DNA from 2 places in the Mesorhizobium sp. P2_A8 genome. Region 2 is predicted to be linked to the other one. Evidence: riboswitches for the same ligand, from Rfam matches in the RefSeq annotation. Region 2 holds a riboswitch; the other holds the start of a gene.
The links. A riboswitch is a leader RNA that binds a small molecule or an ion and turns the genes downstream of it on or off. The one in region 2 is predicted to bind thiamine pyrophosphate.
Positions count from the first base shown of each region.

Region 1: another riboswitch for thiamine pyrophosphate. It lies ahead of thiB (thiamine ABC transporter substrate binding subunit); the one in region 2 lies ahead of AC1D10_RS18400 (YkoF family thiamine/hydroxymethylpyrimidine-binding protein).

Region 1 covers NZ_JBFUDB010000001.1:1,002,517-1,017,026, forward strand. The annotation lists gene AC1D10_RS04900 (ABC-F family ATP-binding cassette domain-containing protein) at 1-900, opposite strand, end outside; gene AC1D10_RS04905 (thiamine diphosphokinase) at 902-1,546, opposite strand; TPP riboswitch at 1,635-1,748, shown strand; gene thiB (thiamine ABC transporter substrate binding subunit) at 1,792-2,790, shown strand; gene thiP (thiamine/thiamine pyrophosphate ABC transporter permease) at 3,035-4,657, shown strand; gene thiQ (thiamine ABC transporter ATP-binding protein) at 4,650-5,432, shown strand; gene AC1D10_RS04925 (M48 family metalloprotease) at 5,691-7,160, shown strand; gene AC1D10_RS04930 (RNA polymerase factor sigma-32) at 7,176-8,039, opposite strand; gene AC1D10_RS04935 (amino acid ABC transporter substrate-binding protein) at 8,369-9,142, shown strand; gene AC1D10_RS04940 (amino acid ABC transporter permease) at 9,278-9,958, shown strand; gene AC1D10_RS04945 (amino acid ABC transporter ATP-binding protein) at 9,955-10,728, shown strand; gene AC1D10_RS04950 (CarD family transcriptional regulator) at 10,814-11,395, opposite strand; gene fdxA (ferredoxin FdxA) at 11,766-12,104, opposite strand; gene AC1D10_RS04960 (RNA-binding S4 domain-containing protein) at 12,341-12,739, opposite strand; gene AC1D10_RS04965 (helicase-related protein) at 12,755-14,510, opposite strand, start outside.
Region 2 covers NZ_JBFUDB010000006.1:43,451-57,960, reverse strand. The annotation lists gene AC1D10_RS18445 (sensor histidine kinase) at 73-1,143, shown strand; gene AC1D10_RS18440 (pyridoxamine 5'-phosphate oxidase family protein) at 1,150-1,635, opposite strand; gene AC1D10_RS18435 (hypothetical protein) at 1,655-1,828, opposite strand; gene AC1D10_RS18430 (DUF3309 family protein) at 2,107-2,271, opposite strand; gene AC1D10_RS18425 (methyltransferase family protein) at 2,482-3,117, opposite strand; gene AC1D10_RS18420 (tetratricopeptide repeat protein) at 3,399-5,009, shown strand; gene AC1D10_RS18415 (ABC transporter substrate-binding protein) at 5,147-6,169, opposite strand; gene AC1D10_RS18410 (ABC transporter ATP-binding protein) at 6,162-6,941, opposite strand; gene AC1D10_RS18405 (ABC transporter permease) at 6,938-7,762, opposite strand; gene AC1D10_RS18400 (YkoF family thiamine/hydroxymethylpyrimidine-binding protein) at 7,798-8,406, opposite strand; TPP riboswitch at 8,397-8,510, opposite strand; gene AC1D10_RS18395 (LysR family transcriptional regulator) at 8,682-9,602, opposite strand; gene AC1D10_RS18390 (SDR family oxidoreductase) at 9,750-10,487, shown strand; gene msrA (peptide-methionine (S)-S-oxide reductase MsrA) at 10,541-11,059, opposite strand; gene AC1D10_RS18380 (glycosyltransferase family 39 protein) at 11,194-12,738, opposite strand; gene AC1D10_RS18375 (hypothetical protein) at 12,932-13,639, shown strand; gene AC1D10_RS18370 (hypothetical protein) at 13,812-14,297, opposite strand; gene AC1D10_RS18365 (DUF982 domain-containing protein) at 14,294-14,510, opposite strand, start outside.

The DNA of each region.
Region 1 (14,510 bases), on a different contig from region 2:
TCCCTTGACCACGGTGAGGTCGCCAAAGCTCTTCTCGATGTTTTTCGCCTCGATCACCAGCTTGCCGGATTCGGCTGCGTCGCTGGCCACCATGGTTGCCGAACCTTCGGCGCCGCGATGGCCGCGGAAGCGCTGGCGCATGGTCTGCAGTTCACCCAGCCGGCGCATGTTGCGCTTGCGCCGCGCCGTCACGCCGTAGCGCAGCCAGTGCTCCTCGCGCACGATTTGGCGCCCGAGCTTGTGCTGCTCTCGCTCTTCCTCTTCCAGCACAAGGTCACGCCATTCCTCGAAATGGCCAAAGCCCTTGTCCAGCCTGCGGGTTTGGCCACGATCGAGCCAGACGGTGGCGCGCGATACGCGCTCGAGGAAGCGGCGGTCATGCGAGATGACGACGAGCGCCGAGGAGGTGCGGACGAGTTCCTCTTCCAGCCACTCGATCACCGAGAGATCGAGATGATTGGTCGGCTCATCAAGCAGCAGAATATCGGGCTCCGGCGCCATGACGCGGGCGAGGGCGGCGCGCCTGGCCTCGCCGCCGGAAAGATCGTTCGGTCGCTCCTCGCCCGACAGGCCGAGATGCTCCATCAAATAGCTGGCGCGATAGGGATCGTCGGCGGGGCCGAGCCCCGCCTCGACATAGGCGCGGACCGTTGCAAAACCCTCCATGTCGGGCATCTGCGGCAAATAGCGGACGGTCGCCGAGGGCTGGCGGAACACCTCGCCGTCCTGCGGTTCGATCAGGCCGGCGGCGATCTTCAGCAGCGTCGACTTGCCGGACCCGTTGCGGCCGACCAAAGCGATCTTGTCGCCGGCCGACGCGGTCAAGGCGGCGCCATCGAGCAGCGGCGTGCCGCCGAAGGTCAGTTTTATCCCGTCGAGATTGAGAAGAGGCGGGGCCATGTCAGCTTTCAGGTAGGGGATAAGGGTGAGCTAGCAACAACGCGCGGCCATGGCCGAGCGTGACTTCGAGGCGACCCCTGACCTCGTTGGAGATGGTCAATGACGAGCCGAACGCCACCTTGACGTGATCGAGCGGCCATTTGGCGCCGGTGACTGTCAGGCCGGAAAGATCGGAAAAGCCGAGCACCGAAAACAGCGTGCCGTCGGCATAGTCGAAGCCGGCTTTCCCGGGCAGCAGCGGGGCGCCTTCCTGGGCGCCGCTGCTCAGAAGCATCCTCGTCCCGGCCTCGGCCAGCCGCAGGGCGAGCGCCAGATGCAGGAAGGCGTGGTCGGCGCGCTTGCCGCCGAAGGCGCCGGCGAGCACCAGGCTGGTCGCGCCGCGCTCCAGCGCGGCGGCGATGGCCAATTCGCCATCGGTCTTGTCCTTCTCCGCCGGGAAGGTCCGGCGGGGTACGGCGGCGAGATCGTCCGGCAGGTTGGCGGGCACGGAATCGAAATCACCCACCCACAGTTCCGGGACAAGACCCAGCAGCCGCGCATGGCCGATGCCGGCGTCGGCGGCGATGACGCGGGAGCCTGCGACCTGGCGGTCGAGCCGGGGCGTGTGGATGAGATCGCCGCCAAGCAAGATGGTGAATGTGCTCATATCGTGTGGCCCTTACCAGCCCGGCACGGGAAACGGAAGGCCGGCAAACTCCCACTTGCGTGAGGGATCGGCCGGGCCTATGTGTCGAAACGCTCTAACGGGGTGCCGGACGCGATCTTCGCGGACCGGCTGAGAGGCAAGTCGCCAACCCGCTGAACCTGATCCGGTTTGTACCGGCGGAGGGATTAGACGTTTCGGACAGTCCGACGCCTCAATTCCTTTCAATTCGAACGAAGGAGGCGCCGATGCGCACGCTTTTATACTCTCTTGTCTCTGCGATGGCTGTGGTCCTGTCCGGGCCGGCCTTGGCCAAGGACAAGCTCACCATCTACACTTATGAGAGTTTCACCGCCGACTGGGGTCCGGGTCCCGTGGTGAAGAAGGAATTCGAGGCCGAATGCGGCTGCGATGTCGACTTCGTCTCGGTCGCCGATGGCGTCGCGCTGCTCAACCGCGTCAGGCTGGAAGGGGCATCGACCAAGGCCGACATCGTGCTCGGCCTCGACACCAATCTGACCGCCGATGCCAAGGCCACAGGCCTGTTTGCGCCACATGGCGCGGTGTCCGATGTCAGTGTGCCGGGCGGCTGGAGCGACGACATTTTCGTGCCTTTCGACTATGGCTATTTCGCCGTCGTCTACGACACCGAGAAGCTGAAGAGCCCGCCGAAGAGCCTGAAGGACCTGGTCGAAGGCAGTGCCGACGACAAGATTGTCATCCAGGATCCGCGCACCTCGACGCCGGGCCTCGGCCTGCTGTTGTGGGTGAAGTCGGTCTATGGCGACAAGGCGCCGGAGGCCTGGGCGAAGCTCAAGGCGAAGGTGCTGACCGTGACGCCGGGCTGGAGCGAGGCCTACGGCCTGTTCACCAAGGGCGAGGCGCCGATGGTGCTGTCCTACACCACCTCACCGGCCTATCACATGGTCGCCGAGAACACCGAGCGTTACCAGGCGGCGTCGTTCGAAGAGGGCGAGTATCTGCAGATCGAGGTCGCCGGCATCACCACCACAGGGGCCAAGAATCCGCTGGCGGAAAAGTTCATGGCCTTCATGACCGGACCGAAATTCCAGGATGCCATCCCCGAGACAAACTGGATGTTTCCGGCCGGCAAGACCGACAAGCCGCTCAACCCGGCCTTCGACAAACTGGTCAAGCCGACCAAGACCTTACTGTTCAGCCCCGAGGAGGTCGCCGCCAACCGCAAGGCCTGGGTGGATGAATGGCTGGCGGTGATGAGCAAATAGGCTGTGGTAAACTGATCGAAGATGAGTGCTCTACGGCGCCCCCCTGTGTCCTGCCGGACATCTCCCCCTCAAGGAGGGAGATTGGCAGCTTGGGAGCTGGCGCTCGTCCTGCGACATCTGAGATTAGTGACGGCTGATCTCCCCCCTCGTGGGGGAGATGTCCGGCAGGACAGAGGGAGGCGCGAAGGAACGCGGCGCCCGCTGAACTCCAGTCAATGGCAGGTCTCGGGTCAGGCGGTCCAGCGTGCAACGCGCGTCCTCTGACCCCCGCATCAGCGCCGGTATCATCGCGCTTGCCGCCATCGCGCTGCTGATCGGCGGTGCGTTTGCCGGACTGCTCGTCGAAGGCGTTCACGATTTCTCCGGCGCCTGGGCAGCCTTCAATCCTTATCTCCTTCGCGTTGTTCGCTTCACTTTGTGGCAGGCCGTACTCTCGACGCTGCTTTCGGTGGTGCCGGCATTGTTCGTGGCACGCGCGCTGTCGCGGCATCCGCGCTTCTTTGGCCGCGCCTTCATCCTGCAGCTGTTCGCCGTGCCGCTGGCGCTGCCCGCCATCGTCGCGGCACTCGGCATTCTGGCGCTTTATGGCCGCGCCGGCAATTTCGCCGGCGTGTTAAGCGTGATCGGCGGTGGAGACTGGCCGGGCATCTATGGCCTGTCGGGTATCCTCATCGCCCATGTCTTCTTCAACCTGCCGCTCAGCGTGCGGCTGTTCCTCGAGGCACTGCAGACCATCCCCGCCGATCAGTGGCGGCTGGCGAGCCAGCTCGGCATGGGGGCGCGGCCGGCGTTCCGGCTGATCGAATGGCCAACGTTGCGTGCGGCGTTGCCGGCTGTCGCCGGGCTTGTCTTCATGCTCTGCATCACCTCGTTCACGACCGTGCTGACGCTCGGTGGCGGGCCGGCCGCGACAACGCTTGAAGTCGGCATCTACCAGGCGCTGCGCTTCGATTTCGATCCCGCGCGCGCCGTGACGCTGACCCTGCTGCAGATCGCCTTGACGTTTGCCGTCGTGCTGGCGCTGACGCGGCTTGGCGCCAATGTGGTCGGCGACACCAATCTGCCGGTTGCGACACGCCGCTATCTTTCGGTCAACGGGGCCGAGACCTCACTGAACGTCGTGCTCATCGTTCTGACGCTGCTGTTCGTTGCCGGACCGATGGTCGCCACGGTGATGGCCGGGCTTGGCGCCGATCTCGGCCGGCTGGCCGGTGAGGTCGCCGTGCGGCAGGCGACGCTGACCAGTGCGGTGCTCGCCTTCCTGTCGGCGCTGCTTTCCGTGACGTTGTCGCTGGCGCTGACCATGGCGCGCCGGGCGCTGGCGTTGAACCGCCGGACTGGTCCCAAGACAATGCTGGAACACGCCGCCGATACCGGTGCCGGTTTTGTCCTCGTCGTGCCGCCGATCGTCGTCGGCGCGGGCTGGTTTCTGTTGCTGCGCCATGTCGGCGATGTCTTTGCCATCGCCCCGGTCATGGTCGTCACCGTCAACGCTGTGATGGCGATGCCGTTCGCACTGCGCGCCGTCCGTCCCGCCTATGATGCGGCGAGCGAACGTCATGAACGGCTCTGTGCTCAGCTCGGCATTGCCGGCTGGAACCGGTTGATCGTGGTTGACTGGCCATCGCTGCGGCGGCCGCTCGCCACGGCTTTCGCTTTCGCCATGGCGCTGTCGCTTGGCGATCTCGGCGTCATCGCGCTGTTCGGCAGTGATTCCGTGCAGACGTTGCCCTACCTTCTGCTGGCGCGCATGGGCAGCTACCGCACGCAGGACGCCGCCGGCCTGGCGCTGTTGCTCGGCCTCGTCTGCCTCGCGTTGATCGTAGCGGCGCACTGGCTTGGAAGGGAGAAGGATCGGGATGCCTGACGGGGCGGCCAGCAGGTCTGAAAAGGGTGTTCCGGTGCGGCTGGACCAGGTGTCGTTCAGCTATGGTGACGCGCCGCTTGTCTTCGATGTCGATTTCGCCGCGTCGAAAATCACCGCCATCATGGGGCCAAGCGGTTCTGGCAAGTCGACGCTGCTCAACCTGGTGGCCGGCTTCGAGACGCCGCAGTCAGGCCGCGTGCTGATCGGCGGCGCCGATGTCAGCGCCGAGCCGCCGGCAGCGCGAGCTGTGTCGATGGTGTTCCAGGAAAACAACCTCTTCGCCCATCTTTCCGTCGAGCAGAATGTCGGGCTCGGCCGCTCGCCATCGCTGCGGCTGACCGAAGCCGACCGCGCCGCGATCGCCGAGGCGCTCGAACGCACCGGCCTTGGCGGCAAGGAAAAGCGCCTGCCGCGTGAACTCTCCGGCGGCGAGCGCCAGCGCGTCGCCCTGGCCCGCGTCCTGGTACGCAACCGGCCGGTGCTCCTGCTCGATGAACCCTTTGCGTCGCTCGGCCCGGCGCTGCGCGACGACATGCTGGATCTGGTGGCCGCAGTCCACGCCGAACGGGGCATGACGGTGCTGTTCGTCACCCACCAGCCGGGGGATGCCCGCCGCATCGGCGAGCACGTGGTGTTTCTGGACAACGGCGTTGTCGCGGCAACCGGCAAGGCGGATGATTTCTTCACCGGGGCTGGCCCGGAAGCGTTCCGGCGCTATGTCGGTGCAAGCGCCGGGAATGCCGTATCACGGGATGTTGCCCGGAAGCGGACATAATTTACGGTCAAACCGGCTCCAGGCGATGTGGCGTTTGCTTGCCATGAGTGGTGGAGTGTGGCTAGGTCCGCCTCACCGGTCCGGCACAGGCCGTGATTTGCCTGCAGCATCCGCCGCCCGCCCCGAGGGACGCGCGACGGATGCTGCAGCAGTTTGAGATAGCGCATGACACGTTCCGAAGATCGCCCCCGATTTTCGTGGCCATGCGCAGGGACCCGAAAGGAAGCCGTTCTGGCGATCGGCGTTGACAGACTACGAATGAATCCGCTGGCGCGCTTTCTTGCGCTGGCCGGCTTCGCCGTGGCGCTGGCGAGCTGCCAGATGTTCACGCCGCCCGAGGTTCAGGAATCCGGCTTCCAGCCTTCCGACAGGCCGATCACCGTCGACAATGTCGCCGCCAACAGCAAGCTCGCCGAACTGGCCAAGGCGCAGCATCCGCGCATCCTGGCCACCTATGGCGGCGAATATTCCGATCCCAAGCTCGAGCGCATGGTCGCCAAGGTGGTCGGCAATCTGACCGTCGTGTCGGCCAACCCGACGCAGACCTATCGCATCACCATCCTGAATTCGCCCAACGTCAACGCCTTCGCACTGCCGGGCGGTTATCTCTACATCACGCGCGGCCTGCTGGCGCTGGCCAACGATTCGGCCGAGCTGGCCGCGGTCATCGCGCATGAGATGGGCCACGTCACCGCCAATCACGGCCTGCAGCGCCAGCAGCTGGAGGCCGAGGAAGGCCTGGCGACCAAGGTGGTTTCCGATGTGCTCGGCGACAGCCCGACCGCTAAGGCGGCGCTGATCCGCGGCAAACTCAGGCTGGCGCAATTCTCTCGCAACCAGGAGCTGGAGGCCGACGCCATCGGCATCAAGTCGATCGGCGAAGCCGGCTACGATCCTTTCGCCGCCGGCCGCTTCCTGCAGTCGATGTCGGCCTATACCGACTTCCGCTCGATCAGCGGCGCCACCGATGCCAGCCTCGACTTCCTGGCCACCCACCCCAACACCCCGCAGCGCATCGATCTGGCGCAGCGCCATGCCCGTCAGTTCGGCGCACCTGGCGTCGGCACACGCGACCGCGATTCCTTCCTCGCCGGGATAGACGGCCTGCTCTATGGCGACACGCCCGAGGAAGGCTATGTGCGTGGCGAGACCTTCCTCCATCCGGGCCTTGGCGTGTCCTTCTCGGTGCCACAGGGCTTCATCATCGACAATTCGGCCGCGGCTGTGACAGCAACCGGGCCTGGCGACATGGCCATCCGCTTCGATGGCGTCTCCATCGACAAGAATCGCGCGCTGACCGACTATATCCGCAGCGGCTGGGTGGCTGGCCTCGACGACAGCAGCGTCAAGCAGGAGACGATCAACGGCAATGAGGCGGCGACCGCGCATGCCGGCGCCGAAGGTTGGCAGTTCGACATCGCAGTGATCCGCGCCGGCGGCCAGGTCTACCGGCTGCTGACTGCGGCACCATCCGCCAGCACCTCGCTGGATACCGTAGCGCGTTCGGTCAGCGGATCGTTCCGTATCCTAAGCGCGGCGGAAAAGGCGGCCCTGAAGCCGCTGCATATCCGCGTCGTCACCGTTCAGCCCGGCCAGACGATGGGTTCGCTGTCCGCCCAGATGGTTGGTGTCGACCGCAAGCTCGACCTGTTCCGCGTGCTCAATGCGCTGTCGCCCGGTGCCGCGGTCTCGGCCGGCGACAAGGTCAAGATCGTCACCGACAAGTAAGACGCGTGCTGCCGGTCAGGCGGCAGTCGCCAGAAACTCTGGGTTCTGCTTCACCAGCGCGACCTTGAGCTTTTCCATGGCGCGCGCCTCGATCTGGCGGACACGTTCCTTGGAGATGCCGAGCGTCTCGCCAAGCGCTTCCAGCGTCGCACCCTCGTCGTTCAGCCTGCGTTCCTCGATGATCCTCAGCTCACGCGCGTTGAGCGCGCGAAGCGCTTCCCTCAGCCAGAGCGAGCGGCGCGCGACATCGATCTTGTCGCCGACGATCTCGTCGGGCAGCGGATCGTCGGAGACTAGGAAATCCATCCGCTCGGTCGAACCCGCGTCATCGGCAATTGGCATGTTGAGCGAGGAGTCTGGCGCCGACAGCCGCGAATCCATCATCGCCACGTCAGCCTCGGAGACGCCGAGTGCCTCCGAGACTTCGCGGTAAAGCGTTGCGTTGGACAGTGGTTCGGCGCCGTTGGCCAGCCGCGCCCGCAAGCGTCGAAGGTTGAAGAACAGCGCTTTCTGCGCCGAGCTGGTGCCGCCGCGCACGATCGACCAGTTGCGCAGGATGTAATCCTGCATCGAGGCACGGATCCACCACGTCGCGTAGGTTGAGAATCGCACCTCGCGCTCGGGCTCGAAGCGGGCGGCGGCCTCAAGCAGGCCGACATGACCTTCCTGGATCAGATCGCCGAGCGGCAGGCCGTAATGACGGAATTTGGAGGCCATTGAAATGACCAGCCGCATATGGGCAACCGTGATGCTGTGCAGCGCGTTCTGGTCGTTGTCCTCTTTCCACAGTAATGCCAGCCGATGTTCTTCGTCACGTTCGAGGTAGGGAGCCCTCATTGCCGCGCGGACCATGATCCGTCCTGCCGTGTCTTCCATCATGAGGCGCTCCCTGGGTCAGGCGATGCGGATGACTTTGCAAACTTGGCAGGCGCCCGGGTTGAAATCGCGGCGTCGTGCCCTAGAAAATCCAAAACGTGCCATGCATGAGAATGGTTCCGTGGCTGTTGGTGGCTGGATTGTGCTGCTGGAGGGATTCCGGCGATGATCCGCGATGCCCTCGATCTCCGCCAAAAAACGCTATTTCGAGAATCTGGTTTCAGAAGTCGGTTATTTTTGAAATCCTGTTCCTTATTTTTCCGACTTGTATCTGTCAGTTTCCAGCGCTCACAACATGCCGGACAGCCGGCCAAGGACGGGATCACAGAAAAATGAAATGGCTCAAGTCGCTTATCATCGCCGGAACGCTGCAGGCTCTGGCTGTTACCGCCGGTCATGCCGGCGCCAATCTCGACCAGATTAAGCAGGCAGGCGTCATCAAGGTCGGCACGGAAGGCACCTATGCGCCGTTCACCTATCATGACACGTCCGGCGCACTGGTAGGCTTCGACGTCGAAATCGCCAAGGCGATCGCCGACAAGCTCGGCGTCAAGGCCGAGTTCCTCGAAGGCAAGTGGGACGGGCTGATCGCCGGCCTCGATGCCAATCGCTATGATACCGTCATCAACGAAGTCGGCATCACCGACGCGCGCAAGGCCAAGTACGACTTCTCCGATCCCTACATCGCCTCCAAGGCGGTGCTGATCGTGCGCGGCGACAACACCGACATCAAGACCTTCGCTGATCTCAAGGGCAAGAAGTCGGCGCAGTCGCTGACCTCGAATTTCGGCAAGCTCGCCGAGACCAATGGTGCCGAGCTCGTCGGCACCGACGGCTTCGACCAGTCGATCCAGCTGCTTTTGACCGGCCGCGCCGACGCCACCATCAATGACAGCCTGTCGTTCCTCGACTTCAAGAAGCACAAGCCCGACGCCAATGTGAAGATCGCCGCGCAAGAGGAAAACGCCGACTATTCCGGCGTCATCGTGCGCAAGGGCGATCCGGAACTGGTTGCGGCGATCAACAAGGCGCTGGCCGACATCAAGGCCGACGGCACCTACAAGAAGATTGCCGACACCTATTTCGGCCAGGACGTTTCGAAGTAATTTTTGAGTGAGGCCGGTCGCCGGCCCATGCGATATCAAGCGGCGAGCCGTCTTTGACGGTTCGCCGCTTTTGTCGTGATATGCCGACAACATTCGCGCTTTGATGAAGCCGCCTCGACCATTTGGAGGTCTTACGTGCCGCACTGGCTGCAACTGATGCTGGAGTCGCTGCCCTCGCTCTTGTGGGCGGCGCTGATCTTCACAGTGCCGCTGACGCTGCTTTCCTTCGTTCTGGGCTTGACGGTTGGTCTGGGTGCAGCACTTGCCCGCCTGTTCGGGGCGAAGCCGCTGGTCGCGCTTGTGCGCTTCTATGTCTGGATCTTCCGCGGCACGCCGCTGCTGGTGCAGCTGTTCCTGATCTTCTACGGCCTGCCGTCGGTGGGCATCCTGCTTGACGCCTTCACCGCCGCGTTGATCGGCTTCACGCTCAACATCGGTGCCTACACGTCGGAAATCATCCGCGCCGCAATAGGCTCGGTGCCGAAGGGCCAGTGGGAAGCCGCCTATTCGATCGGCATGACCTGGAGCCAGGCGATGCGGCGCACCATCCTGCCGCAGGCTGGGCGGGTCGCGGTGCCGCCGCTCTCCAACACCTTCATCTCGCTGGTCAAGGATACGTCACTGGCCGCAGCGATCACTGTGCCGGAAATGTTCCAGGCGGCGCAGCGCATCGTCGCCACCACCTATGAGCCACTGATCCTCTATGTCGAGGCGGCGATCCTCTATCTGGCGATGAGTTCGGTGCTGTCGGCCTTGCAGACGCGGCTGGAAGGACGACTCAACCGCTATGGCGGCTTCCTGGAGGCGCGCTCATGATCGGCCTCACCAACATCGAAAAGCGTTTTGGCGACAATCTCGTACTGAAGGGCGTGACGGTCGCCATCGCCGAAGGCAGCGTCACTGCGCTCGTCGGCCCATCCGGCGGCGGCAAGAGCACGCTGCTGCGCTGCATCAACCTGTTGGAGATTCCGACCTCCGGTACAGTGCGCATCGGCGACGAGACGCTCGAATTCCGCCCTGGCGGCAAGGTCGCGGCCAGGGATATCCAGCGCTTGCGCCTGCAGACCGGCATGGTGTTCCAGAACTTCCAGCTTTTTCCGCATCGTACCGCGATCGAGAATGTCATGGAGGGGCTGGTGACGGTGCTGAAATGGCCAACGGAGCGGGCACGCGAGCGGGCGCTGGCCCTGCTGGAAAAGGTCGGCATGGCGCACAAGGCCGACGCCTGGCCGGCAACCCTGTCGGGCGGCCAGCAGCAGCGCGTGGCGATCGCCCGGGCGCTTGCGCCGTCGCCGAAGGTGCTGCTCTGCGACGAGCCGACGTCAGCGCTCGATCCGGAACTGGCGCAAGAGGTGGTCGACGTCCTCGGGAAGCTGGCCAGCGAAGGGACGACCATGGTGATGGCGACGCATGATCTGCGCCTCGCCTCCAAGATCGCCCAGGAAGTGGTGTTCCTCGATGCCGGCGTCATCGTCGAGAAAGGGCCGGCCGGCGTGCTGTTCGGCAATCCGGAGCACCAGCGGACCAGGCGTTTCATCGCAACGCTGAAGCAGGAGGCGGAAAAGGAAAGTGGAGGTGACGCGTAGGCGCGGGTATCCCCCAACGTCATCTTCCCGAGAAACAAAAACCCGGCGCGAGGCCGGGTTTTTCATGACTTCAAAGGCGAAGAACTCAGGCAGCTTCTTCCTGCTCGGCTTCCTCATTGTCGGCCTTGGCGCCGCGCTTGGGGCCCTTGTTGAGATTGACCTCGATCAGGCGCACGGCTTCGGTCTCCGACATGCGGTTGACGGCCGCGATCTCGCGGGCCATGCGGTCGAGCGCCGCCTCGTAGAGCTGGCGTTCGGAATAGGACTGCTCCGGCTGGTTGTCAGCGCGGTAGAGGTCGCGCACCACTTCCGAGATCGAGATCAGGTCGCCGGAATTGATCTTCGCATCATATTCCTGGGCGCGGCGCGACCACATGGTGCGCTTGACGCGGGCGCGGCCCTGCACGACCTTCAGCGCGCGCTCGACATAATCCTCCTCCGACAGCTTGCGCATGCCGATGGAGGTCGCCTTGGCGACCGGCACCTTCAGGCGCATCTTGTCCTTCTGGAAGTCGATGACGAACAGTTCCAGCTTGTGCCCAGCTACTTCCTGCTCGTCGATCGAGACGATCTGGCCGACGCCATGCGCCGGATAGACGATGTACTCGCCAGTCTTGAAACCGTGACGCGCAGCGGTGGACTTCTTCTGCGGGGTGATCGTTGCCATTACGCCCTGGACTCCTTGTTGTGGTACCGGCGTCCTGCCGGCCCGAACTCGCGCGATCGGGGAAACCGATCGTTAGCCGCACAACAGATGAACCCATCGGAAAAAGCCGGGACCGGCCAACCGCAATAGTGCGACCGCCTGGCCCAGATCGCTCTGGTCCGGAATGGGATTTTCACCTTTCAGTGATTTGGGGCGTCTGCGCCATAAATCGACGTTGTGTCACCGGCATGTTTGGCTGATGTAACACAAAAAGTCGGAAGAATCAAGGTTTTGCTGCGGAAGCGAAGGCCACAGCTTAGCGCCGCCTGTCAAGGCGGTTCATGCGACGGGCCTCTTACCTAGCGTAATACCGGCCTTTGCGGCCGTGTTGTCAATCGCCTTCGCCGGGCTCGGCGGAGAAGTACTTCTCGAACTTGCCGGCCTCGCCGTCGAAGGATTTGGCGTCGGCCGGAGGTTCCTTCTTGGCGGTGATGTTGGGCCATTTCTCGGCGTATTCGGTGTTGACCTGCAGCCATTTGTCGAGGCCGGGCTCGGTGTCGGGCTTGATTGCGTCGGCCGGACATTCCGGCTCGCAGACGCCGCAGTCGATGCACTCGTCGGGATGGATGACGAGCATGTTCTCGCCTTCGTAGAAACAGTCGACCGGACAGACTTCGATGCAGTCCATGTATTTGCATTTGATGCAATTGTCGGTCACGACATAGGTCATCGGTCGGCTCCGCGAAGTCCCATTTTTGTTGGGCTTTTTCCGTGAGGTAACGCCTTTGTCCGCCGCATGCAAGGGCAGCCTTTGCGGGTGCTGCCGGCGTTCCGGAAATGGAATTCCAGACGGCAGGTCCAGCGGAAGCCTGTCACGTCCTGCAGAGTACGTTGTTTGCCGGGTTCAGCCTTTGTTTTGTGCGTGTCGTTGCCGCAAAATCACCGCGCACATTTGGGTGACCTAGGTCAGTCCTCGCCGAGCAAGCGGTCGGTCTGGCGGCGTTCCTTCTTGGTCGGGCGGCCGCTGCCGGCCTCGCGCAACGCTGGAATTGCATCAGGCGGGGCTTCGCCCTTCGGCGCGGGCGGCGGCGAGATATCCTCATACAGCGTGCGGGCTTCTTCGGCAGGGCCGCGCCGCACACCGGGGTTCAGCACCTTCCAGACGAAGATGCGCCGCTCAAGGGTAATGGTCAGCACGTCGCCAGGCTTGACCATGTCGGAGGCCTGCGCTGCTTTGTCGCGATTGATGCGCACGCGGCCGGCGACCACCAGTTTCGCCGCCAGCGAGCGCGATTTCACGGCGCGGGAGAAGAACAGCCACTTGTCGATGCGCTGGCGGTCTCGGGCAGCCGTGGGGGCAACCATCGCAGCGAGCCGGGCCTACTTCTTCAGCTGGTCGCGCAATGCGGCGAGCTTGGCGAAGGGCGAGTCCGGATCGTAGCGCACCGGGCGCTCCTCACGCGGCTTCGGCTGGAAGGCGGGCTTTGCGCCGCCCTTGGCCCGATCGGGGCCGCCCCCCTTGCCATCTGGCCTGCCACCCTTCCAATCAGGCCGGCCATCGCGGCGGTCGGGACGCTCGCCTTGCGGCCGGCCCTCACGCCTCGGTTCGCCTTCGGCCTGTGGCTTGGGCTTGAACTTCGAGCGATCGAAGCGCGGCTTGCCGGCCCCGTCGCGCCGTCCCTCGTGGGCCGGACGTTCTCCCGGCGTGGCCGCCGTCTGCGCGCCAGCGGCATCGGCCGGTGCATCGCTTCGGCCGCGAGCGGCCGGTCCGTTGCGTGGGCGATTGTTGCGGCCGTCGCGGTTGCGCGGGCGCTGCTCGAAACGGCCCTGACGCCACAACAGGATGGGTTTTGGCGCCTCGGCTTCAGGAGCGGCCTCGCCGGCGGCCGCTTCGGCCACGACAGCAGGCTGCTCTGGTGCCGCTTCCGTCGCGGGCGCGGCTTCGGAAATTGGCTCTGCAGAGGCGACCGCGACAGGCTCGGCTTCCGCCTCTGGCTCCGGAGCCAGCACGGGTTCGGCAGGCACTCCGGCGATGGCCTCCGGTGCGGCCTCTTCCGTGGCTTCTGCTGGAACTCCGGTTTGTTCTTCCGCGACAGGCTCGGCTGGCGCTTCGGTGGTGGATTCTTCAGGAATTTCAGCGACAGCTTCAGCAACGGCAGCCGGCTCCGACGCTTCGACCGCTGCCGCCGTGGCTGCGTCCGTTGCCTCGGCTTCAGCTGCCTTGGCCTGCTCTGCTCGTGCCGCCTCTTCAGCCGCCAGCTTCGCAGCCGCCGCTTCGCGCGCGGCATTGTCCTGCGCTTCGAGCCGCGCCTTGACCTCGACCGCCGGCTTCGGCTCGGCACGGTAGCCGAGACCTTTCAGGATCTCTTCCATGTCGTCGGCGGTGGCGCCAAGGATCGACATCATCGGCGGCGTCACCATGAAGGACTGGCCGTCATAGGCGCCATCCGGCCGTTGGCCGAGGCCAGGCTTCCAGTTGGTCGCCGGACGGATCAGATCCGCCAGCCGCTCCAGAATGTCGATGCGCACGGCGCGGCGGCCGAGATTGCGGTAGCCAGCAAGCTTGTAGAAGCTCTTGTCGAAGGTCGGATCGATGACCACTGAGGTGCGGCCAGAGGCGAGCGCATGGACCACGTCGCCAAAGCCGGGCTTGTCCTTGCCGTCGTTCTTCAGCGCCCACAGCAAGGTCACCAATCCGGCGGGCGCAGGCTTGATCAGCGCCGGCACGAAGACATGGTAGGCGCCGAAGCGCACACCGAGCCGGCGAAGCGCGGCGCGGCCTTCCTGGTCGAGCGACTTCATCTCCTCGGCGATGTCGCGACGGTTGATGAGGCCGAAATTCTCGACCAGCTGGAAGGCGATGCCGCGGCCGATGCCGGCAATCTGGTCGGCGTTTTTCAGGTCGACAAGCGGCTTCAGCAGCAACTCGATCTGGAAATTGACGAAACGTTCGGCACGCGCCGCGACCTTGTCGCGCGCCGGGCCGGTCAGTTGTTCGTCGGCCAGCAGCACCAGGCGTGGCTTCAGCGCGTCTTCGCCAGCGACCAGCGTGCCGATCGGGGCGCCGATCCAGCGCAGCGTGCCGTCCGAGCCGAGCGCGATGTCGCCATTAGCGCAGGCGCCGAAGCGTTCGGCA
Region 2 (14,510 bases):
CGACAATGGCCGAGCGAATGTGTAATGTCCTTGTTTGGGGTGGCAGAACGCCGCTCATTTGGCTTTGTGCCCATGTTTCAACCCATTGCGAATATCGAGGACGCGCAGACGCTGGCGCAGGCGATCGTCAACACGATCACCGAGCCGTTTCTCGTCCTCGACGAGCAGTTTCGCGTTCTGGCGGCCAGCCGCTCCTTCTACAAGACATTTGAAGTCGACCCCGCGCAGACCCAGGGCTCGCTGCTCTACGCGCTCGGCGACGGTCAGTGGGATATTCCAGCACTTCGCTTGCTGCTGGAGACGATCATTCCCGAGAAGACCGCCATGGACGGCTTCGAGGTCGAGCATGATTTCCCGCGCATCGGCCGCCGCACCATGCTGCTCAACGCCCGCAAGGTGCTTTACGACCACAGTCCGGCCATCACCATCCTTCTCGCCTTCAACGATATAACCGCCCGTCGGGTCATCGAGCGGGAAAAGGAAGAATTGCTCAGCCGCACCGAGGATCTGCTTCGGCAGAAGGACGTCCTGCTGCGCGAGATGGAGCATCGGGTCGCCAACAGCCTGCAGATCATCGCCAGCATCCTGTTGCTGAAGGCACGCTCGGTCACATCGGAAGAGACGCGCCAGCACCTCAAGGACGCCCATCAACGCGTTCTGTCGGTGGCGGAGGTGCAACGCCATCTCCACACCTCGGCCGGTGTCGACGAGATCGATGTCGGCTCCTACCTGCCGAAACTGTGCAGTAGCCTCGCCTCGTCGATGGTCGGCGAAGCTCAGCCGATCACGGTCACCGTGACGGCCGAAGGCGGCAGGATGGATTCGCAAAGGGCAGTCAGCTTGGGACTGATCGTCACCGAACTCGTCCTCAATGCCATCAAATATGCCTTCCCAAAGGAGAAGGCCGACGCTCGCATCCAGGTCAGCTACGAGACCGCGGGCAGCGACTGGAAACTGACGGTTTCGGATAATGGCGTCGGCAAGATCGCCAACGACGTACCGGCTACCGGGCTTGGAACGGCCATCGTCGAGGCGCTCGTCAAACAGCTGGAGGCCAAGGTGGACATCATCAGCGACGCTGACGGCACCAGCGTGTCGGTGACCCGGGCGACATTCACCTCGCGGGTGCCGCGAGCGGCGTAAAAGCCGCTACCACGATGCCTGCCTTCCGGATATCGCCTCGATCCTGATCTGATAGAAGAGATGGCTGCCCGAAACCGCTGGCGCAGCGCTTGGCTTCAGGGCTCCCGGTTCCCACCAGTTCGGATGCTTTGCAAGAAGCGACCAGGCAAATTTGCGCTCGCTGTCGATCGTGGCAGTCATCCTTTCGGCTCCGGCAGCGCTATCATCCAGGTCCGGCCCTTTCGGCAATTCCTCGAAGAGGCCGTCCACGACGACGCTCCTCCAGCCGTGCGGACCACCGACATCATCGACCTGCAGGCAGACGCGGGGGTTGGCCTGCATCCACTCGACCTTCCTGCCGGGAAGCGAGAAACTGAAAATGGCGTTGTCGCCGAAGGCAAAATGGATCGGCACCACATAGGGTCTGAGGTCGCGCACACAGGCCAGGCGGCCAAGGCGTTGGGTCTTCAGCAGGGCGACGCAGTCCAGCCGCGTCATCTCCTTGACGTTCATCGCGGTCCTTCTTTCTGTTTCAGGCAGCGCGATCGATGCGGCGGATGACCTTGACGGCCTCTGCTTCAGCCACACCAATCAGCGCATCGATTCCCTGGATGGTCTCGATATGGCCGCGAGCCGCCACCATCCGCCGCAGGACGTGAAGATCATCGCGAATTTCGCAGAGTGTCGTCCGGAGCGTCACGGGCATTGGGCAGCCTTCCGTAACTCAACTGTCTCGACGCAAGGCGGTTCCCTCGACCACAACGCAAAAGCCCGCCACGGGCGAAACCGGAGCGGGCCTTGGAGGAGGACAAGGGGTGGGACCCTTTCCTCTTGTTTCCACGGGGGGTGTGGACCGCGGCCATCTTACAAAAGTTTCGAAACAAGCCGCATCACAAGCCGGCTTGCAAACATCACAATCCGGTGCAGGCCGGCATCGGCACGGTCACGAGATTGCGATTGCCCGGCGACGATCGAGCGGCACGGCTAAATGCGCCCGAGCACGACAAGCACGATGATGATGAGCAGCACGAGCCCCAGGCCGCCGCCGCCATAGTAGCCGGTTCCGTAGAACGGACCACCGCCGAAGCCGCTGAAACCTCCAAGCAGCGCAATGACAAGAAGAATGATGAGTATGGTTCCAAGGCTCATGGTTTTCCCGCTCCTGTAGACGCTGACGCGCCGATTTGAACATCGTCGTACGCGATGTTTCGATGACGTGAACGTTCGAGCGGCCTTACCGTTCCGCGAGATTGCCGCGCCGGCGCATGCATGAAGAAGATTCGCCGACAAAATGAAAAAGGCCCACCACCTTGCGACGGCAGGCCCCTGGCGTTTTCCAGCCTTAGCGGCGCCTTGTTGTCAGACGATCCCGTAGAACAGCCTGTAATGGACGCGCTGCATATAGTCCCGGTATTCCGGCGTGGCGGCAAGCAGCGCCTCTTCGCGCAGGATGCGATGCACCTGGAAGAACGTGATGACGGCGTAGACGGCGAGATTGTAGAAGGAAAAGGCCGACAGTAGATACAGGACATGGCCGATCAGATAACCGGCATAGATCGGGTGTCGTACAAGGCGGTAGGCACCGCCGGTCATCACGCCGCGATTGCCCGGCAAGATGGCGAACGAACGCCCCAGCGATATCTTTCCCCAGATCACGAAACTCAACGCCAGGGCTTGCAGCGGCGCCGCGACATAGACCGGGATGATGGCAGCGCCTGGCTCCAGGGTGATGAAGCCGACACCGAAGCTGGCGATGATGGAGACAATCACCGTGAGCGGGTTCCAGTCGCGAACCTGCGGCCGCCGCGACAGAAGCAGCCAGGTGAAGGTAAGAATCTCGGAAGTCGCCACCAGCGCCACATTGAGACGGGTCGGGTCGAGGATAAGGTGATATAGGCCGCGATAGACAAACAGCCCCGCGAAAGCCAGCGCGCAGGCGCGAAAGAAGCCTTCCCGCAAGTCGACCAGGATTTCGCGCTTTCGGGCTGCGGACAAAATTCCATCGTCGTTGACGTGCGAAAGGGCTTCACTTTTTGATATGAGCAACGCAAGCATCCCAATGATCCCTCAGGGCGACCATTGCATGCAACCATTGCCGGGCAGTTAACCGGCAAGGTCGAAACCTCGCTAAATCGCCTCTGCGTCGAGCATGCGATCGGGTTTAGTCACTTTGGGGGCAGGTCTACAATTTATGCTTGCATTTTGGAACAAATAAGGAACAATACGAGGATTACCGCCAAGGCGGACAAGGGTTTCGGGGGGAGGACCAGCGATATATGGCGAGCTGGAAAGGTGTGGGGCTGGCTGCCGCCGCGATTGGATTGAGTGCGCTGATGAAAACTTCGCCCGGCTGGCCGCTGTCGGCTGGGCTTGCCGTCTTTCTCGCTCTGAACGCACCAGCTCTCGCGGCGGAGAAGGACTATGCCGGCTGCATCGGCAAAGACATCGAGCCGGACCAGCGCATCGCGGCCTGCACGCCGATCGCGGAGGACAAGGGGGAATTCTACGACAACCGCATGATCGCCTATTTCAACCGCGGCATCGCGTGGAATGACAAGCGCGACTATGACCGCGCAATCGCCGACTACGACCAGGCCGTCAGCCTCGACCCTAACGAGCCGGCGGCCTACTACAACAGAGGTACAGCGTGGTTCAACAAGGGCGATAGCGACCGCGCCATCATCGACTTCGATCAGGCAATCAACATCAATCCGCAATATACCAAAAGCTATCTCAATCGCGGAACGGCATGGTTCAAGAAGGGTGACGATAAACGCGCCATCGCCGATTTCGACAAGGCGATCAGCCTCGACCCGAGCGCCGCCGACGCCTTTTACAAGCGTGGCCTGGCACTGTTCCGCACAGACAAGGGCGACCGCGCCGTGCTCGATTTCAACCAGGCAATCGTACTCGATCCGAAATTTGCCAAGGCTTACACGGCTCGCGGCTATGCCTGGGCGCAAAAAGGCGACGATCAGCGCGCCATGACCGACTACAACACGGCGCTCGGCCTCGATCCGAAAAACAGCGAGGCCTACCTCGATCGGGGCCTTGTCTGGATGAACCGCGGCGACAATGAACGGGCCATCGACGATTTCCAGCAAGCCATCATCGCCAACCCGAACAACGGCAAGGCACACAACAACCTCGGTTTTATCTGGTCTCGAAAAGGCGACCTGGAGAGGAGCACGGCAGAATATGACGAGGCGATCCGCCTCGATCCGAAGGACGCCGCGCCTCACCTCAACCGCGGTATCAACCTGGCGGCCAAAGGCGACAGTGATGGCGCCATTGCCGATTTCGACCGGGCGATCGAAATCGACCCACGTTTCGCCAACGCCTATTTTGCCCGCGGCACGGTGTGGGCCGACAGAAACGACCATGGCCGGGCAATCGCCGACTATGACAAGGCGATCAGCCTTGATCCCAAAAGCGGCGCTTACTTCAATCGGGCCTTGGCCAAGACGATCGAAGGAGACCTCGTCGGCGCAGCCGCTGATTGCCGAAAAGCCATCGAGCTTGATCCGAAAAAAACCGGCGCATGCAGCACGCAGGCGACGGGCGCAGAATCCCCGGCTGCGCCCAAGGCGGCCAAGCCGGCCGAACCTGTCGTCTTTCCCGAACAGGATAATTCCGGCGTCGTAGCTTCGAGCATCCAGCGCGGGCTGGATCTGCAGATTCGAGGCAACGTCGGCGACGCCATCAGCGAATTCAGCCGGGCAATCGAGCGGGATCCCTACAACGCCGAAGCTTATTATGACCGCGCACTCGCCAAGGCGTCGCAGGGAAACTATGAGAGCGCCGCCGACGACTGCCGGCGCGCGATCGAACTTGATCCAAAACGCGCCGGCACCTGCCGTGAACAGGCACCCGGCGAGGACTTGTAACAGGTTTGGGGAGGGTTGCCTTGTCGCTGCAGGGCGAGCCGGGGCGAACATGTCAAAACCGCCCTGCTCTATTGGATCGCCAGCAACTGGGCTACCACCCGAGTTCCTGGTCTTCCCCTCAGGGGCAGATTGGTCACCTACCCCAGATAGGTATTGCTGAAATACCCCCCGAAATCCGGGCGTGATTTGGTCGGATTGCCGTCGGCATCGCGCAGAATGCCGGACGCGAAGAGGTAGTCGCCGATCGCGTCCATTCGCGCCGGATCCATGGTGCCGATGGCGCCGTTTTGGCTGCGCAGGTAATGGCCGTCGATCAGTGCCTTCAGCGAAGCCTCGATCAGTGCCGGATTGGTCAGCGCGTCCTTGTTGGCGGCGATCAGAATTGCGGCAGCCGCATCGGGATGGTCGACGGCGAACTGGTAGCCGCGCCGCGTCGCCTGGACGAAGGCGGCCGCAGGTTTGGGGTTTGCCTGGAGATAGGCTTCGCTCGAAGAGATCAGTGTCGTGTGCTCGTCAGGCACGCCATGGTCGGCATAGATGAAGCTGCGCTGCCTGACGCCCTTCAACTCGGCTTCGACACCTTCCCAGGTCGAGACCTCCAGCGTGAAATCGACCGAACCGTTGGCCAGCGCCTCATAGGCCGAAGTGCCGAGCGTCACCGTCTCGAATTTGCCCTTGCCACCATCGTGGCGGATGATGGTGCCGATCAGCGCGTTTTCCCAGGCACTGCCGAAGCCGCCATAGGTCAGGCCGTCAAGGTCTCTCGGGCTTTTGATCTCGCTGCGCGACGCGTTGAACACCAGCCGGCCGGTTTCGGATTGCACCACGGCATAGACCCCCTTCAGGTCAGCTCCGGCGGCTTTCTGGGTGAACAGGCTGATGGTGCCGTTGATGCCGAAATCGGCGACGCGGTTGGCAACGAGCGTGCCGGCCCCAGTATCGCTGTAGGGCAGGATGTCGACCTCGAGTCCGGCTTCGGAATAGAAGCCTTTGTCGCGGGCGACGAACAGCCCGATGTGGTTGGTGTTGACCGTCCAGTCTAGTGCGACGGTGACCTTTTGTACCGCCGATTGCGTTTGAGCCCGGCCCGCTCCGGCAATGAGTGGAACACCCGTGGCAAGGGTCAGCAACAAGGCTTGCCGGCGCGTCAAGTCAGTCATGATCGTATCCTTTGGATGGGTGTGGGTTGGGTCCGGGATTGAGGATGATGTCGAGAATCTCGGCTTCAAGCGTGCTTGCCTGCAGCGCGGCCACTCCGGTGGGATCGCGCGGCCGCGGCAGCGGCACCTTGATTTCGCGGACGATGCGGGCCGGGCGTGCCGACAACACATAGATTCGGTCGGACAGGAACACGGCTTCGCGCACATCGTGGGTGATCAGCAGCGCCGTCCAGCGGTGATGCCGCCACATCTGTTCCAGCCAGCGCTGCATGGCGGTGCGGGTCAGTGCGTCGAGCGCGCCGAACGGTTCGTCGAGCAACAGCATGTCGCGCTCCTGCACCACGGTGCGCAAAAGCGCCGCGCGCTGGCGCATGCCGCCCGACAGCTGCGCCGGAAAATGCCGCTCGAAGCCGGCAAGCCCGAATTCGGCAAACAGCGGCGCGACGCGCGCCCGCGCCGCCTTGCGCCTGACGCCTTGCACTTCGAGCCCGAGCGTCGTGTTGTCGAGGATGCGTCGCCACGGCATCAGCGCGTCACGCTGCGGCATGAATGCGAAATGCCTGCCGTAGTCGTCGAGCGGCGCGCCGTCGAAGAACATCTCGCCCTCGCCGTGCTGCGCGCCGGTCAGAAGCTGGAACAGCGTCGATTTGCCGGCGCCCGATGGACCAAGGATGGAGACGAATTCACCGGCGCCGACGCAGAGCGAAATGCCGGCAAGCACGTCGAGCCCGCCGAAGGCCTTGCGCACATGCCGCAGCTCGAGCCTGCTCATGGCCGCGGCCCCATGCCGGCGGGTTGCTTGCCGGCGGCCCGTTCCCAGGGCATGACAAGCCGCTGCAGCAGCACCGTCAACGCGAACAGGACAAGTGTCAGCGCAGCGCTGACACCGACGGCGGCCAGCACCAGATCGGGGCGGAAATTGTTCTTGGCGTTGAGCATGTAGATGCCCAGCCCCTTCGCCGCACCGGCATATTCAGCGAAGATGGCGCCGACCACGGCATAGGTGATGGATATCCTCAGGCCGGCGAAGAAATAGGGCAGCGCCGACGGCAGCCGCGCCAGCACGAAGACGCGCCAGCGCCCTGCCCCCATCGCGCGCAGCATCTGGCCGATCTCGGTCTCCGTCGCCTCGTAGCCCTCGACCAGTGCCACTAGCATCGGAAAGAAGGTGACCAGCGCCACCAGCATGATCTTGGGCGTCAGCCCGAAGCCGAACCACAGCACCACCAGCGGCGCGATCGCCACCAGCGGCAAGGTTTGGCTGACGATGAAAACGGGAAACAGCGCACGCCGCAGCGGCTGGAAGAAATCGACCAGCATCGACAGCGCAAAAGCAGCGCCGAGTGAAAAGGCAAAGCCGATCAGCGTGGCGCGAATGGTGGGAATGGCATTGTCGACCAGCACCTCGCGATTGAGCACCGCCTGCTCGAACACGCGCGACGGCGCCGGCAGCGTCGTCGGCTTGATGCCGGAACACGTGGCGTAGAGCTGCCACGCCAGAAGCAGCAGCCCGACCGAGATCACGGCTGGTGCTGTCTTGACAACAAGGCTCGCGATCGGGCGCGAAGCGACTGATGGTGAGGCCACGGACATAACCTTTGACGAGGTCGCGCGAAAGCGCGGCTGGCTCAGACGGCCGACGGGCTGTTGGCCGAGACCGTGACGTCGAGGGTTACGTGGCCGGCGCCGGGCCCGAAGCGGCAAAAGGCCTCGTCGAGCGCCGAAAAGATCGCGCCGGCATCCCCGCGCAATTTCGTGCAGAAATGCTTCGAGCGCTCATAGACGCCGGACTGCTTGAGAAAATCGATGCAGCCGTAGATCTCGTCCATGTGGTCGTCGGTGCCCATCACATAGAGCGAGAACTGCGCTGCCGCCGGCTGGCCGGTGGCGGCCGCGCCGCGCACCGCCGCGATTGCCGCGTCCTTGCGCGGGCCGAGTGGCCTGGCAGGTCCGCCAAGCGCATCGGAGCTGCAGATCGGATCATCCGGCTCGCCGGGGCAGCCGCGCGAGATGGTGGCCGACAGCACGCAATGTTTGCCGCTGCGTGCCGCCGCCACGAACAGGTCCCGGATCGCCGGAAACAGCACTTCGGGCGGCCCGACCAACAAGGTCGAGATGTCGTCGGTCTCGATCCTGAGCCGGTCGCGGTAGGGATCGAGCGCGCCCAGCGCGCCAAGGATGACACCGACGAAATCGTCGGCCATGGGATATAGGGAAATCTGTGCGCCTGAAAACATCGCCCGCCTCGCTCCGCTGGTATTACCCAGATCAGCTTCTAGGGTCTGTGGGCTTGCCGCCCCCGTCTCAGCCCCGACCGTACGGAGCACCCCTGTGGATGCGCGGGTTAAAGCACCATTCGAGCTGAAGCGAAAGCCGTTTTTTCGGTGCTCTGCGCCAAAAGCATTGCGCCAGGCCCAGGCCCTGAGCGCAAACCGTCGGTGCTGCCGGACCGGAGTTTGTCGGCAACCTTCGCTGCCGCGACCGAAACCCCGGCCTTTCGAGCGACAAACGCTCAACCAGCTGGCAGCGTCTGGCGGCCGGCATGCGCATGGCGCAGGAAATCGACGAAGGCGCGTACGGCCGGTGGTGTATGACGCTGCTTCTGATAGCAAAGGAACCAGCCGGGAAAGGTCGCGCACCAATCATCCAGCAGCGACACCAGCCGGCCGGCATCGATCAGCGGGCGCATGAGGTCTTCCGCCCAGAAGGCGATGCCGATACCCTGCACAGCGGCGGCAATCGCCATGTCGCGGCTGGAGACGACAAGCGGGCCGTTGACCGCGACCGAGAACCACTGGCCATCCCTGGCGAATTCCCAGGGATAGAGGCCAGCACTGCCCGGCCGGCGCCAGTTAATGCAGCGGTGGTGGAGCAGATCGACCGGTGCCGACGGCGATCCGCAACGAGCGATGTAGTCCGGCGAGGCCACGGCGAGTTGGCGCAGCGTGCCGCCAAGCGCCACGGCGACCATGTCGGCTTCGAGAAATTCGCCTAGCCTGGCGCCGACGTCATAGCCGGCCTCGACAATATCGATGGCCGCATCGTCGATCGTCACATCGAGCACGATGTCCGGCCATGCCTGGTGAAAACGGCCGAGCACCGGCTCCAGATAGGTGGCGGCGGCAACGCTTGGCATATGGACGCGCAAGATGCCGGCCGGCGTGTCGCGCAAGGCGGTCGCATCGCCGACCGCCGCCTCCATCTCGGCCATGGCCGGCGCGAAGCGCGCATGCAGGCGCGCGCCGGCTTCAGTCAGCGAGAGGCTGCGGGTCGTGCGGTTGAGCAGGCGCAGGCCAAGCCGCGCTTCGAGCTGACGGATCGTCTGGCTGAGCGTCGACGCCGACATCCGGAGATCTTCAGCCGCACGGGCAAAGCTGCCATGCGCGACGACAGCGGCAAAGGCCTTCAGCTCCGCATACTCGCTACCGCGCATTATACCGGATTCTCCAATGAGTATGATGATATTCTATCATATTCTCCGTAGGGCGTCTGCAGTCCAGATTGAGGATATGGCTCCAACGTGCCGAGCAGGATCGGCACCGAATGCCTTTGAATCTCCTTCTGAGCAGGAGCAACGAACATGCGGAAACTCAATGGAAAAATCGTCCTGGTAACCGGCGCCTCCTCGGGCATTGGCGCGGCAACCGCGCTGGCGCTGGCGGCGCAAGGCGCGATCGTCGCCATCGCGGCGCGGCGCCGGCAGCGGCTCGACGATCTGGCCACACGCATCCGCGACAACGGCGGCGAAGCCTTGGCCATCGAGGCCGACATCACCGACGAATCCCAGGCAGCCGCCATGGTCCGGCGCGTGTTGGAAGACTATGGCCGGCTGGACATGCTGTTCAATGTTGCCGGTGTCGGCGTCGCCGCCCCGTTCCAGAACACCACCACCGGCGAATACCGGGAAATGGTCGATATCAACATTCTGGGTCTGCTCTACGCGATCAACGCGGCGCTGCCGGCGATGAAACGGCAGGGATCGGGGCACATCGTCATCGTCTCGTCCGGCACCGGCCGCTACATCCATCCATCGGTGGTCTATTCCGGCACCAAGCATGCGGCCAGCGCCATGGCGGAATCGCTGCGCCGCGAAATCGGCAAGGACGGTATCCGCGTCACAGTGATCGAACCCGGCGCGGTCAGAACCGAATTCACCGCCAACATGCGCGACGATGTGCGGATGGCGGTCGAGCAAAGATTGGGCGACATGGAGCAGTTGGAGAGCGAGGACATCGCCGCCGCCATGCTCTACGCGGTCGCGCAGCCGCCAAGGGTCAACGTCAACATCCTGACGCTCTATCCGACGCAGCAGGCTTGATCTGCGGCAATCGGCAAGGCGTGGATCGGGGCCTGGCCCCGATCCTGTGAACCCTACGAAACCGCCTTCTCGCGAACCGGCAGCTTCCAGCCCGGCCGGACGAAGTGGCAGGTGTAGCCGTTGGGATATTTCTCCAGATAGTCCTGATGCTCGGGCTCGGCTTCCCAGAAGTCGCCGACCGGTGCGACCTCGGTGACGACCTTGCCCGGCCACAGGCCGGAGGCGTCGACATCGGCGATGGTGTCTCCGGCAACGCGCTTCTGCTCATCGCTGGTGTAGTAGATCGCCGATCGATAGCTCATCCCGACATCGTTGCCCTGGCGGTTGCGGGTCGTCGGATCATGGATCTGGAAAAAGCGCTCCAGTAGCGTGCGATAGCTGATGATGGCAGGATCGAAATTGATCTCGATGGCCTCGGCATGGGAGCCATGGTTGCGGTAGGTGGCGTTTGGTACGTCGCCGCCACTGTAGCCGACACGGGTGGAGATGACGCCGGGATAGCGCCGTATCAAATCCTGCATGCCCCAGAAACAGCCGCCGGCAAGCACTGCGCGTTGGGTCGAAGTCGCCATTATCACGTCTCCTCAAAAGCAATTCCAGGAAAAGTGTAGCGGTTTTTCCGTCTGGAATTGCGCAAAAGCAAGTTTGGATCTCCCCATAAATGGGCATTGTCGCTTGCTTCGTCCAGCAGACTGGCCGACCTGCTTCAGTTGCTCGTTTGGGCGAGGCTGTCGATCGCACCCGGCAACTGCGGCGCGCCGGGCGGAACGGCGGCAAAACTGATCGCCACCGGCGGCGCCTTGAGCGACCAGTCGAAAAGAACGGTCTTGACCGGGACGTTGCCCACCCACGCCTGCAGCTGAGCTGGCACGTCGCGCCCAGGCCAGACCAGGAGTATGCCGTGGTCGCGCAGCCGCTCCTTGGTGATCCAGGGGGCGTACTGCATGCTCAGGTCGGTGAAGATAGACGGCTTGTCATAGGCATTGAGGCCCGCCAGCGGCGCAAGAAGGCCATGGCCGCCAACGATGTCGAGCCGATCGGGCGCCGCCGCGTGCCAGACGGCCTCGGCCTCATCCGAGATCTTCTGCGCCGGCCAGCAGACGGCGTCCATGCGCCCGCGCAGATTGCATTTCGTCCAGCGGATGCCCGCATAGGCACCGGAGATGCCGACAATGAAGATGAGCGCGCAGATCGCCAGCTTTCGCATCTCGACGTCGGCGAGACGGTGGCCCAGCAGAGCCAGCGCCACAACGCCAGCAAGATTGTACATCGGCGCGCCCCAGGCCTCGCCTACGCCGGCGAACAGGGACGCCACCATGACGAGGATCGCCGGGCCAACCCCCATCCACAGGAGATAGACCAGCGTACCGCGCCCGACGGGCTCTTGCGGCGGGGGCGAGCGCCGCAGCAGCCCTGATATCGCCAGCACCAGGACAAAGCCGCAGAGCCCGGCCATCTGGACGCCGATGTAATAGAAGCGGGAGCGATGGGCCAGCACCCATTGATCGCGCCAGGCGGCATAGGTCAGCGGCAGGAAATCGATGCGGTAGAGCTCGACGGCCAGCGGCGCTGCGACAGCGACGAAAACGGCGAGCCCAAGCCATGGCCAAGGCGTGGCAAGCCGGCTGCGTGCCCGTGCGTCGCACAACAGCCAGATGGCGCCGAACAGCAACAGCAGGCCGGTCGAGAACTTGGCGTAGAGCCCGACGCCCGACACCAGTCCGAGTGCCAGCCACCAGCCCGGCCCGCCGCCACGGCCCGCACGCCACAGCAGCCAGCAGATGGCTGCCCAGAAGGGCATCTGCGCGTAGTCATGATTGAACTGCGGGGTCGGCCAACCGAAGAAATAGAGCGACGGCATCAAAAGCACGGCGGCCAGCGCGCGCCTCTGCCCGAGCAAGTCACGGGCCAGCAGATAGACCAGGACGAAAGTGGCCGAGATCGTCAGCTGGGCCACGAGATATTGCGGCCAGCGGAACGATCCGGTCAGAAGATGGCTGGTCTCGAGCAGCCATGCGGGAAGTTGTGGGTGCTTGTAGGTCAACAGCACCCATTCGCGTCCCCACATGAAGCCTTCGACGACATCGTTGGGCGGCGAGACGTTGATAAGTGCGGGCATCGCCGTCCAGCAGACTATCTGCGTCAGGCACAAAATCGCTAGCAGATACCAGGGGTGACCGATCAGACTGGACAAAACCGATGTGGAATCGACACCGGCGGCAGGCAATCCCGCCGGCCCCCATTTGTCCATGGATCCATCTATCCCCGCCATGCGGCGCTTAAATCACATAGTCCGGTTTAACGAACAGCCCCAAACATCGAAGCTTACGAAAAAGTATAGCTGTGTGCCATTGCAGCACCAAGATCGAGCAGGAACATCGGCGCTCCTCTCTCCAGGCAGGACAGCGCTGCACGCCTGGCCCTGTTCGAAAATCCGGATTCCAATGCGCCACCAGCATGCCGTCATACACTACCGCGCGCTCGATTTCTGGATGGCGCGTGCGGCCGTCCTCGTCATCATCTGCCTGCAGCTTCTGGTCATCAACAACCTCTCATTCGGGCCGCGCTGGCTGGCGCCGGGGCTGGAGGCCGCCCTGCTGCTGCCCTTGTCGGTGGCCACGGCCTGGACACAGGCCGCCACCCGAAAGGCGGTCGAGGATCACGAGTGGCATGCGATCGGCCAGTTTCGTGTCATGATCCGCAGAACAGCCCTGACCATGACCGCCATCATCAGCGTCATGAATTGCGGCTCGCTGGTCCTGCTGGTGCGAGCCTTGCTGGAGGGCCATGCCGGCAACAGCGGCACGACGCTGCTGATCGACGCGCTCAACATCTGGGTGACCAACGTCATCGTCTTTGCCCTGTGGTTCTGGAGCACCGACCGGGGCGGGCCGCCGACCTGCGGCCTCGTCAAGCTTGCACAGGCCGATTTCCTGTTCGCGCAGATGACGCTGAACGACCGTGAACTTCGCAACTGGCTACCCGGCTTCGTCGACTATTTCTTCCTCGCCTTCACCAATGCGACGGCCTTCTCTCCGACGGACACGCTGCCACTCAGTCAACGCGCCAAGCTGCTGATGATGGCGGAGGCCATGATCTCGCTGCTGACCATCGCGCTGGTCGCGGCACGCGCCGTCAACATCCTGGCTTGATCGGGCTGGAAACGCAAAAAAGCCCGCCACCTTGCGGCAGCGGGCTGGCTCTGCAGTGTCAACCCGTCACAGGGTCCACAAGGGGTTGGTTGCGGCGGATATCGTCGGGCGCACACCTGGACATCGTACCAGTTGCCCGCGAACACACCACGAACTGCCGGCTGCCCGGCATTCAGTACCGGGGCCTCTTGTCGGAGACCACGACCAGCCTCCCCCCAACATTCTGGCACCGTTTGCATACCAGCTTCGACGCCAGCCGCCTTTCGCTGATGAAATCGTAGTGGGTGCCGTAGATCTCGATCAGGCTATCGAGATCCAGCGAACGCAAATGACCGCAGCGCGCATTGCCGCAATAGGCGCTGAGGCCCATGCCTTGTTCGCGAAGCTCGCCAAGCTTTGTCGGCAGGGCGACTGGGAAAACGATTGCTTCGGGCATCGCCGGGTTCGCCACCGCTTCGAGAATGGGTTTTCGAAACTCGGCCCGGTCAATGTTGCCGATCGCGTGGACTGCCTTGCCTTCCGCGACGCCTATGAGGGAATCGATCTCTCCCATTGCTTCGATATGCCCTCGGACAAATAGAGCCCTTCGAAGCACATGCAACGCATCTCTCGTTTCGCAAAGGGTCGTCCGCAGGGTGAGAGGCATTTGGTCGCTCACTTCCTCATGTAGCTGTCGGGAAGACAATCGGCTTCGACAGCCGCGGCAATGAAGGCTCGGTGGACGTCCCTTGTGCTGCAACATCCCACCCTTTCCCCGACCAGGGCAGCAAGTGCTGCTAAAAACAGTGGGCCATCGGAAGGCCAGTCGTTTGCCAGAGCGTCCGCCATCTGGGGAAGTGTACTGAGAATCGAGATGGTGCCGTCACGTCTC